DNA from 3 places in the Amycolatopsis sp. lyj-108 genome. Region 2 is predicted to be linked to each of the others. Evidence: riboswitches for the same ligand, from Rfam matches in the RefSeq annotation. Region 2 holds a riboswitch; each other region holds the start of a gene.
The links. A riboswitch is a leader RNA that binds a small molecule or an ion and turns the genes downstream of it on or off. The one in region 2 is predicted to bind S-adenosylmethionine.

Region 1 (3,266 bases), on a different contig from region 2:
CCGTCGCCCAGGTCGCACACGGCGAGGCTGGTGCGGGGATCGGGCCGTTCGGCCTTGGTGGTCGTGAGTTCGATGGCCGTGGATGCGACAGCAGCCGCGGTCGGGGTGCCGAAGTAGGGCCCGTTGGTCTTGTGCCAAGGCCGCGCGGGATCGAGCAGGTCTTCGAGTGAGGGGAGATCGGCTGGCCGCCAGTCGCGCAGCCGGACTTTCTCACCTTCGAGTACGACGTCGTCCACCGGCCAATCGTGGCTTGCCACGGCTGACTACGATCGTCGGGTGACTGAACTGCTCGGCCCTGCGGAGATCAGGGCGCTTGCGGCCGAGCTGGACGTACGTCCGACCAAGAAGCTCGGCCAGAACTTCGTGCACGATCCCAACACCGTGCGCCGCATCGTCGATCTTTCCGGGATCGGCGAAGGTGACGTCGTGCTGGAAGTCGGGCCGGGTCTCGGCTCGCTGACCCTCGGACTGCTCGCGACCGGTGCCGAGGTCGTCGCGGTCGAGATCGATCCCGTGCTGGCGAAGCGACTGCCGGACACCGTGGCCGAACGAGGCGGGGCCGAAAGGCTGAAGGTCGTCGGTGCGGATGCTTTGCGGATCACGGCGGACGACCTGCCCACGCAGCCGACCGCGCTCGTCGCGAATCTGCCGTACAACGTCGCGGTTCCCGTCGTGCTCCACCTGCTCGCCGAGCTGCCGTCGCTGACCAGCGGCCTCGTGATGGTCCAGACCGAGGTCGCGGATCGGATGGCGGCAGGGCCGGGGAGCCGGACTTACGGCGTGCCCAGCGTCAAGCTCGCTTGGTACGGGAAGACGCGCAAGGTCGCCGCGGTGCCCCGTGCGGTGTTCTGGCCGGTTCCGAATGTGGATTCCGCACTGGTCGCTTTCGAGCGGGGCGAAGTGGTGTCGTCCGTCGACCGGGAGCGGCTGTTCGCAGTGGTGGACGCCGCCTTCTCCCAACGGCGGAAGACTTTGCGCGCCGCGTTGGCGTCATGGGCCGGTTCCGCCGAGCGCGCGGGGGAGCTGCTCGAAAAGGCGGGGATCGACCCCAAGACCCGCGGAGAGCAGCTGGACGTGCACGAGTTCGCTCGGATCGCCGCCGCGGCCGTCTGACCGACCGCGGCAGATGTGACCGGCACCGCGCCGACGCGAGTTGGTCAAGGTCAGCACGAGTGCGTAAGTCTTCTTCTCGATCTGCCTGAGCCCGACGCGTCTTAGCAGGCAGCGCCCCTGCCGAAGTCCAAGGGCGCCTATCACTGTCTCATAATATGGACAGCGGATCCTGTATGATGGACGCGACCAGACGTGTGATCTGCGCCTACGCGCTTGCTTTCATCCAGTGGGATCGGTTTTACTCAGTGAACCATCCCGAGCGACTGAGAGACCTGGCTCGCCGAAGTCGCAGCAACCACCCTCCACAGGGCAGGTGCTACAGCCAGGACCGATGGAGGCTGTGCCTAATGAACAGGGTCACCCACCCGCTCCTGCTGACCAGGCGACGCGTTGTCGATGAAGGTCGCCGCACGGTAAGTGCGTGTCGACGCTCCACCGTTACTGCCTGAGTTCTTTCCCTTATCTCTGAATCCGTCCGTTCCGGACGGTTACTCGGTGACGGTCGGCGCGCTCGAAAGATGCAGCGCCCCATGCGCATGGAGCCCTTCGTGATCACTGTCGAAAACCTGTCCAAATCCTTTCCCCTCAACGGAAATCCCGTCGTCGCCCTGCGCGATGTGAGCGTGGACATCCAAGCGGGCTCGCTGTTCGGAGTGGTGGGTCCGGCCGGCTCCGGCAAGTCGACCCTCGCTCGTTGCATCGGCCTGCAGGAGCGCCCCGACCGCGGCGTCGTCCGGCTCGACGGCCTCAACACCGGAACCCTCGACGGACGTCGTCTTCGAGAGATCCGCCGTCAGGTCGGTGTCGTGAGCACCAAACCGGAATTGCTCGCCGAGCGCACCATCGCCGGCAACATCGCTTCGCCGCTCGAACAGCTCGGCCTCGACGGTCCGCAGCGCCGCAACCGGGTCGGCAACCTGCTCGACCTGGTCGGGCTCACTCCCCGGGCGGGGCAGCGGCCGGGCGACCTGACCGAGGGGCAGCTGCGCCGGGTGGCCATCGCCAAGGCTCTCGCCGCCGGGCCGTCCGTGCTCTTGGCCGACGACCCGACCGCGGGTGTGCAGCCCGAGGAGTCCGGCGCGGTCCTGACCGTGCTCGACCGGGCGCGTGCCGAGCTCGGAGTCACCGTGCTACTCACCACTCCCGACGCCGGCGTGGTCCGCCGTGTCTGCGATGACGTCGCGGTACTGGAGGCCGGGGCGATCATCGAACGGGGAACCGTGCTCGACCTGGTTTCCGACCCGAACAGCCGGACCGCGCAGGCGCTGCTTCCCGCGATCGAGACCGGGCGGGCGCAGGCCTCGAAGTACGACCGCGCGGTGGACGTCGTGCTCGTCGGCTTCGCTTCGGTCGGTGCGCTGCTGCCGGAAGCCGCCGGTCGCTTCGACGTCGAACTCGCCACCATCGGCGGCGGCCTGACCCGGATCGGTGACACGCCGGTCGGCCGGTTCCGCCTCGGTGTGCGCGGTGAGCGCGCGGACGCCGCGCTCGCCTGGATCGCCGAACGCGGCGGCCACGTGACCCACTCGGTCCGCGGACCGCAGGGCGTCGCCGCCTGATTTCGCCGCGAACGGGCCGTCCAGGACGAAAGCTGTCCGGGCGGCCCGTTTCGTGTCTGACACGTCCCGTTCTCTTTTCTCCTGGTGACAGCAGAAGTGGAGCGGCCACGTAGTCTTGACTGGTGCTCGCCGTCGTACCGCCCCCAGTGACCGTCAGGGTCCCCGCCAAGGTCAACCTGCACCTGTCGGTCGGTGACGTACGCCCGGATGGCTACCACGAGCTGGTGACCGTGTTCCAGGCGCTTTCCCTGACCGACGAGGTGACCGTCGCGGTCACTGAAGACCCAGGCGTCGAGGTTTACGGCGAAGGTGAAGGTGCCGTGCCGACAGGGGCCAACAACCTCGCCTGGAAGGCGGCGCAGGCACTGGCGGCCCACGTCGGCAAGGCGGACGGCGAGTCCAAGGTCCGAGTGGTGCTGCGCAAAGGCATCCCGGTAGCGGGCGGAATGGCCGGCGGCAGCGCCGACGCGGCCGCGACCCTGGTGGGCCTCGCGTCGCTTTGGAAGCTCGACATCTCCCGCGACGAGCTGGCGGGTATCGCCGCGAAGCTCGGCAGCGATGTTCCTTTCGCGCTCTACGGCGGAACGGCGTTGG
Region 2 (3,266 bases):
CGGCGGCGAACAGCCAGGTCCACTGTGGACGTTGCGGCTCCACCGCCAGTGAGACCGCCATGACGGGCACGAGAAGGATCGCGGAGAAACTGTAGTAAGCCCAGACGAACCGGGCTCCGCCACGGCGGATCCGCTTGGCTGCCAGATTCCAGCCCGCGTGGATGACTGCGGCGATGACGACCAAGGACAGAGCGGTGGCGTTCACGGCGGACCTTCCCGTTTTCCGCGCATGCGGAAAACACCGGTCCTCCAGGCTTTTGTCCCGTCAGATGAACGGCGGCGCTTCCGGCCCCGCCGATGGTGCCGCTCGGACCTGTCCCCTCTGCCCTGATTGTGTGTTTCGCTGAACGGGCAGGCGGCGGAACCCTAGGCACTACGATCTTCACCGTACCGCAATCACCCCTCCCCAGGCGGCCGTGAGCGGCCCCGGAGCGGCTGTTAAGCTTGCCTCTCACCGTCGTGTGGCATTCCGTCATGGAGGAAACCCGCGCCGCTCTCACGAGCATGCAGGGCCGGTCACAGCGCGGCGGCGAAAACCACCGAGAGATTCAAGAGGAGCGCCCCCGTGGCCAACATCAAGTCGCAGATCAAGCGCATCACCACCAACGAGAAGGCGCGTCAGCGCAACCAGGCGATCCGGTCCTCGGTGAAGACCGCGATCCGCAAGTTCCGCGAGGCCGCCGACGCCGGCGACAAGGCCAAGGCCCTGGAGCTGCAGAAGGACGCGGCCAAGAAGCTGGACAAGGCTGTGACCAAGGGCGTTCTCCACGCCAACCAGGCCGCCAACAAGAAGTCCGCGCTCGCGAAGCGCGCGAACTCTCTCTGATCGGCTTTCGAAGGGCCCCTGCGACTCGCGTCGCTGGGGCCCTTCGCCATGTTCAGCGGCTTGTACCGTGGGCGTCGACGACCTCGAGCACGGCGCGTTCCAACGCGTACTCCGGGTTGGCCGCGACCCCCTTGACCTCGGCGTTGAGCCGGGCGACCACCCGCATCGCGGTGGCGAGACCGTCCTGACCCCAGCCACGGGCCTGCCCCTGCGCCTTGCGCACCTTCCACGGCGGCATCCCCAGCTCGCCCGCCATCTGGTTCGGGTTCCCGCGACCGGCGCCGGACACCCGCGCGATCGTGCGGACCGCGTCGGCGAGAGCGTCGGCGACCAGCACGTGCGGCACGCCCAGTTGCATCGCCCAGCGCAGCGATTCGAGCGCCGCGGCCTTGTCGCCGGCGACGGCCTTTTCGGCGACGGCGAATCCGTTCACGTCCGCGCGGCCCCGGTGGTAGCGGCGGACCGCCTGCTCGTCGACCGTTCCGCCCGCGTCCGCGACGAGCTGGGTCGCGGCCGACGACAACTCACGCAGATCCGAGCCGACCGTGTCGATCAGCGCGAGCACGGCCGCACCGTCGATCTTCCCGCCGACCCTGCGGACCTCGTTGCGGACAAAGGACTCCCGCTCAGCGGCCTTGGTCAGCTTCGGGCATTCGACGACCTCCGCCCCAGCCTTCTTCAAGGCGGCGGGGAGCGCCTTCGCGGCCTTGCTCCGACCGCCTCCGCTGTGCACGACGACGAGCACGATGCCGTCGGCGGGCGCCTTGACGTAGGCCATCACCCCGTCGGCGAGCTCCTGCGAAATGTCCTGCGCCGATTCGAGGACGATCACTCTTCCTTCGGCGAACAGCGAAGGGCTGACCATCTCCGCGAGCGCCGGGACTGTGAGGTCCGACACCCGGATCCGGGAGAGATCCGCCGTCGGATCGGCGGCTTTGGCCGCATCCGAAGCGCCGCGGATCGCGCGTTCGATCAGCAGCTCTTCCTCACCGAGAACCAGGACCAGCGGCGATGGGGCGGAAGCTTGCGTCGTCACGGTGACGATCCTGCCACTCGTCCTCTCGTGTGCTTTGTCCGGTGATGTGTTCCGGGCACGGTGGCCCCACCTGAGGCTCATGTCGTACGGTGTTGGCGAGGCGACGCGATGACACGCGTGCCGACAATCGAATACCGCTCATCCAGAGGGGCAGAGGGAACGGCCCGACGAAGCCCCGGCAACCGGCGTCAGCCTGTCATTCCGCGATCGCGGGATAGCTGACGAACACGGTGCCAATTCCGGCCCGCCACGGCGGGGCAGATGAGGAAAGGACCTCGCGATGACCGCAACCCTCGGCACGACCTCCACCACCAAGACCCCGGATCTCGGACCGGCCGTCGAACTGGTGTCGAAGGAAGAGGGACACCGGCAGCCGCTCGCCCCCGAATTCGTTTCCGCCGAGGACTTCTCGCCGCTCGAAGTCGCCTACGACTTCGGCCGCGTGCGCCGCGAGGACATCGAAGCCGGACCGAAGAACATCTGGCGCTACAAGAAACTCCTTCCCGTTCCGTCGAACGTCGAAGAAATCCCCAACACCGAACCCGGCGCCACCCGGCTCATCCAGGCCGACAGGCTCGCGAAAGCCTTGGGTGTCAAGAAGGTCTGGGTCAAGGACGACACCGGCAACCCGACGCACTCGTTCAAGGACCGCGTGGTCGCCGTCGCGCTGGCCGCCGCCCGCGAATTCGGCTTCGACGTGCTCGCCTGTCCGTCGACCGGCAACCTGGCCAACGCTGTCGCCGCCGCGGCGGCCCGCGCCGGCTGGCGGTCGGTCGTGCTGATCCCGAAGACCCTCGAGCGCGCGAAGATCCTCACCACCGCCGTGTACGACGGCGACCTGATCGCGGTCGACGGCAACTACGACGACGTGAACCGGCTCGCCACCCAGCTCGCCGCCGAGCAGGAGAGCTGGGCGTTCGTCAACGTGAACGTCCGGCCCTACTACTCCGAAGGCTCCAAGACGCTGGCCTTCGAGGTCGCCGAACAGCTCGGCTGGCGGCTCCCCTCCCAGATCGTGGTGCCGATCGCCTCCGGTTCCCAGCTCACCAAGGTGGACAAGGGTTTCCGCGAGTTCGGGCAGCTCGGCCTCGTCGACGAGACGCCGTACAAGGTGTTCGGCGCGCAGGCCACCGGCTGCTCCCCCGTCTCGGCGGCCTTCCGCGCGGGCCACGACGTCGTCCAGCCGGTCAAGCCGGACACGATCGCCCGGTCGCTCGCGATCGGTAACCCGGCCGACGGCCCCTACGTCCTCGACGTGGTCAACCGCACCGGCGGCGCGATCGAAGACGTCACCGACGAAGAGGTCGTCGAGGGCATCCGGCTGCTCGCCCGCACCGAGGGCGTCTTCACCGAGACCGCCGGTGGGGTCACCGTCGCGACGGCCAAGAAGCTCATCGAGACCGG
Region 3 (3,266 bases), on a different contig from region 2:
CGAACAGCCAGCCGTCGTTCCGGCCGACGCCGGACAACGAAAGCACGGCCGCGGACTCGCGGCTCATCTCGACCCCGTACAAGCCCACGTACCCGAACGACTGCTGTTCACCGGCGGGCGCGTAGGCGAACCAGCTCCCGGATCGCATTCCGCCGAAGGACAGGGCCACCACCGCGAGCTGGGCGAATCCCAGCAACGCCAGCGGAAACCAGTAACGCGGTCGCTCGTTCCCCATGCGGGGTGAGGCTAGTGGGTCAGGCGCAGAACGGCGGCAGTTCCCTCGGATCGTTCTCCGGCACCCAGCGGCCCTCGGGCTTCTCGTACTGCCAGCGGGCGCCGCGGGCGACGATCTGGCGCAGCGCCAGCACGAGCCGGTCCACGTGTTCGGTGGTGCTGCCGAGGCCGAGGCTGACCCGGACGGCCTGCTGCCCGGTCGAACCGGCGGCGGAGATCAGCCGTTTGGTGGCGATGTGCGCGCAGAACGCGCCGTCTCGCACGCCGATGCCGTACTCCGCCGAAAGGACCGCGGCGAGCCAGCCAGGGTCGAAACCGTCGACGACGAAGCTGAGCGTGCCGACCCTGTCGACCGGCGCGTCGAACAGCCGCAGTTCGGCGAATCCGGGAACGGCGGCGAGACCGCGACGCAGCCGCGCCAGCAGTTCGTCCTCGTGGGCGACGATCGCGTCCCAGTTCGCGGCCAGCGTCTGGCAGGCGACACCGAGCGCGTGGACGCCGACGGTGTTGGGGGAACCGGCTTCGTGCCGCTCGGGGCCGGAATTCCAGACCACGCCGAGGTTTTCGGAGTCACAGTTGACGAGCTTCGTCGCCCCGCCACCGGCGAGGTACGGCTGGGCGGCGCGCAGCCAGTCGGCGCGGCCGATCAGCGCTCCGGCACCGAAAGGCGCGTACAGCTTGTGGCCCGACAGCGCGACGTAGTCGACGTCGAGTTCGCGCACCGAGATCTTCCGGTGCGGGGCGAGCTGCGCCGCGTCGAGCGCGATCCGGGCGCCGTGCCGCCGCGCGACGGCGGCGATCTCCTTGACCGGCAACAGTTCCCCGGTCACGTTGGACGCGCCGGTGATGACCACCAGCCGCGGCCCCTGCGGGCAGTCCGCGAGCGCTTCGTCCACAGCGGACACCGCGGCGAGGCGAGTGCGCGGCGTCTGCACCCTGCGGACGTTCGGTCCCTTCCACGGCAGCAGCGCGGCGTGGTGCTCGGTGTCGAACACGACGACCGACGTGTGCTTCGGCAGGCTGCGCGCGAGAAGGTTGAAGGAATCGGTGGTGTTGCGGGTGAACACGACGGCGTCGGTCGACCGCGCGTCGACGAAGTCCCGCAGGATTCCGCGCGTGCGCTCGTAAAGCTTGGTGGAGATCTGCGAAGCGAACCCGGCGCCGCGGTGCACGCTGGCGTACCAGGGCAGGAATTCGTCGACCGCGGCCCGCACCTTGTCCAGGCAGGGCGCGCTCGCCGCGTGGTCGAGATTCGCGTATCCGATATGGTCACTGCCGCCACCGGTCACCAGCGGAACCCGCAGATCGGCGCACGCGACCGTCGGGATTTCGTGTGTGGCAACGGTTTCCCCGACAGCGGCGGGGGTGTTCGTGCGTTCGAGAGCGAGAGTCATCGTCATCCTCCGGGCCAGGGGACCCGACGAGGATCCCGCGCTTGCCCGTCGCACCACGCGACGAGCCAGGTCCTCACCCGGGGCACCCCACCGCGGAAGGAGGGTTGCCGGTCAGCTAGCCGGGGCTTGACGCTGACACTCGTGACCTACGGACGAAGTTAGCGGATGGACGGGCGATCGAGCCACCCCTCGTCCGCATCTTGAGACGCCGCTCACGTGCCCCGCGGCGAACTATCGCAATCAGGTGCCGAATTGCGGCAGGTCAGACGCGGAATCGGCCGGGCAGCGGGACGATCGCGCGGGAGGACACCTCGGTCGCGGTCCCCGAATACTGATCGGTGCCCGCGGTGAACTGCCAGCCGCCGAAGGTCTTGCCGTCGACCGCCTCGCCGTAGGCCGCCGCGACCTTGGTCGAGACCTCGTCGTAGGACATGCCGTTCCAGTTGCCCGCGCCGACGCCGAAGTCGCGCGAGTCGCCACCCTGCGCGGCGGCCGCGGGCAGCGTCCACAGGGTGAAGTGCACGTGGGCGCCGGTGCTGCTGCCACCGCAGGGCAGGGCGTTACCGGTCCGGCCGAGGGCGTCACCAGGGGCGACCTTCTGGCCGTCGGTGACCGCGATGCCTTCCAGGTGGTAGTACCCGGTCCGCCAGCCGCCGTCGTGGTCGACGGTCACCCAGTCGCCGCCGTCGCAGTGCTGGATCCGGACCGTGCCCGCCAGCGGGGCGCGAACGGTCCGGTCGCCGGGGCTGAAGTCGATGGCGTTCTTCACGCCGGAAGTCCCGTTGTCCGAGTGGATCCCCGCCGAGTAGACCGACTGGCCGGTCTCGAAGGGCAGCCCGAACGCGGGAAAGGCGCCGGCCGCTGTCGCCGCCGGGGCGGTGAGAACTACCCCGACGAGTGCCGCAGCGACCCCCAGACCGGCGAACCGCACAGGAAGTTTCGTCACCTTGCGTACTCCTTACCCGGCGACACTCACCCATTCGATGGAGTCGATTGCCGGGAAAGTAATCCAAAAGGAGGACGGAAGGGAAGAATTTTCTGAGATCAACCGACGAACAGCTGGTGCCGGGCCGTGACCTACTGGCCGGATTCGCCCTTCCACCTGGCGAGGCGTCCGGCGCGGTCGACGGCCCGCAGGCGCCGCTCGGCCGCGTCACGGACTTCGGCAGTGGTCACGACGAGTAACTGATCCCGTTCCTGGAGCCGGGTGTTCTTGTTGGGTGTGAAGCCGGTGCCGTCGCGGACGAGGAGGCTGATCGTCGCCCCGATGGGCAGCCGCAGTTCGGCCAGGTAGACGCCGTGCATCTTGGATCCGGCGTTGATCCGTACCTGCAGGAGTTCCGCGCCCATCTCGTCGAGCGGAGCGGAGTCGACGTCGATCTCGTGCGCTTCGGCGTGCTGGGCAAGCCCGAGCACGCGCGCGAGTGGGGTGAGTGTCGCGCCCTGGAGCAGCGTCAGCACGATGACCAGCACGAACACCGCGTCGACCAGTTCCTGCGCGCCGGGCACCCCCGACGACAGGGGGATCAGCGCGAGCACGATCGGGACCGCCCCGCGCAAGCCCGCCCAGGACAGGAACACCTGTTCTCGCCAAGGGATCTTGAACGGCAGCGCCGAGAGCACCACGGACAACGGACG

Region 1: it holds a riboswitch for S-adenosylmethionine, as region 2 does, so the genes downstream of both, ACLJO0_RS26995 (methionine ABC transporter ATP-binding protein) here and thrC (threonine synthase) in region 2, are expected to answer to the same signal.
Region 3: it holds a riboswitch for S-adenosylmethionine, as region 2 does, so the genes downstream of both, ACLJO0_RS39525 (aminotransferase class V-fold PLP-dependent enzyme) here and thrC (threonine synthase) in region 2, are expected to answer to the same signal.

Annotation. Positions count from the first base shown of each region.
Region 1 covers NZ_JAJPWQ010000008.1:26,861-30,126, reverse strand. The annotation lists gene ACLJO0_RS27005 (GNAT family N-acetyltransferase) at 1-236, opposite strand, end outside; gene rsmA (16S rRNA (adenine(1518)-N(6)/adenine(1519)-N(6))-dimethyltransferase RsmA) at 277-1,113, shown strand; SAM riboswitch class I at 1,361-1,451, shown strand; gene ACLJO0_RS26995 (methionine ABC transporter ATP-binding protein) at 1,662-2,672, shown strand; gene ACLJO0_RS26990 (4-(cytidine 5'-diphospho)-2-C-methyl-D-erythritol kinase) at 2,795-3,266, shown strand, end outside.
Region 2 covers NZ_JAJPWQ010000012.1:135,969-139,234, forward strand. The annotation lists gene ACLJO0_RS34715 (EamA family transporter) at 1-205, opposite strand, end outside; gene rpsT (30S ribosomal protein S20) at 566-826, shown strand; gene holA (DNA polymerase III subunit delta) at 879-1,862, opposite strand; SAM riboswitch class I at 1,998-2,130, shown strand; gene thrC (threonine synthase) at 2,143-3,266, shown strand, end outside.
Region 3 covers NZ_JAJPWQ010000015.1:189,193-192,458, reverse strand. The annotation lists gene ACLJO0_RS39530 (hypothetical protein) at 1-235, opposite strand, end outside; gene ACLJO0_RS39525 (aminotransferase class V-fold PLP-dependent enzyme) at 255-1,628, opposite strand; SAM riboswitch class IV at 1,661-1,775, opposite strand; gene ACLJO0_RS39520 (M23 family metallopeptidase) at 1,891-2,574, opposite strand; gene ACLJO0_RS39515 (potassium/proton antiporter) at 2,706-3,266, opposite strand, start outside.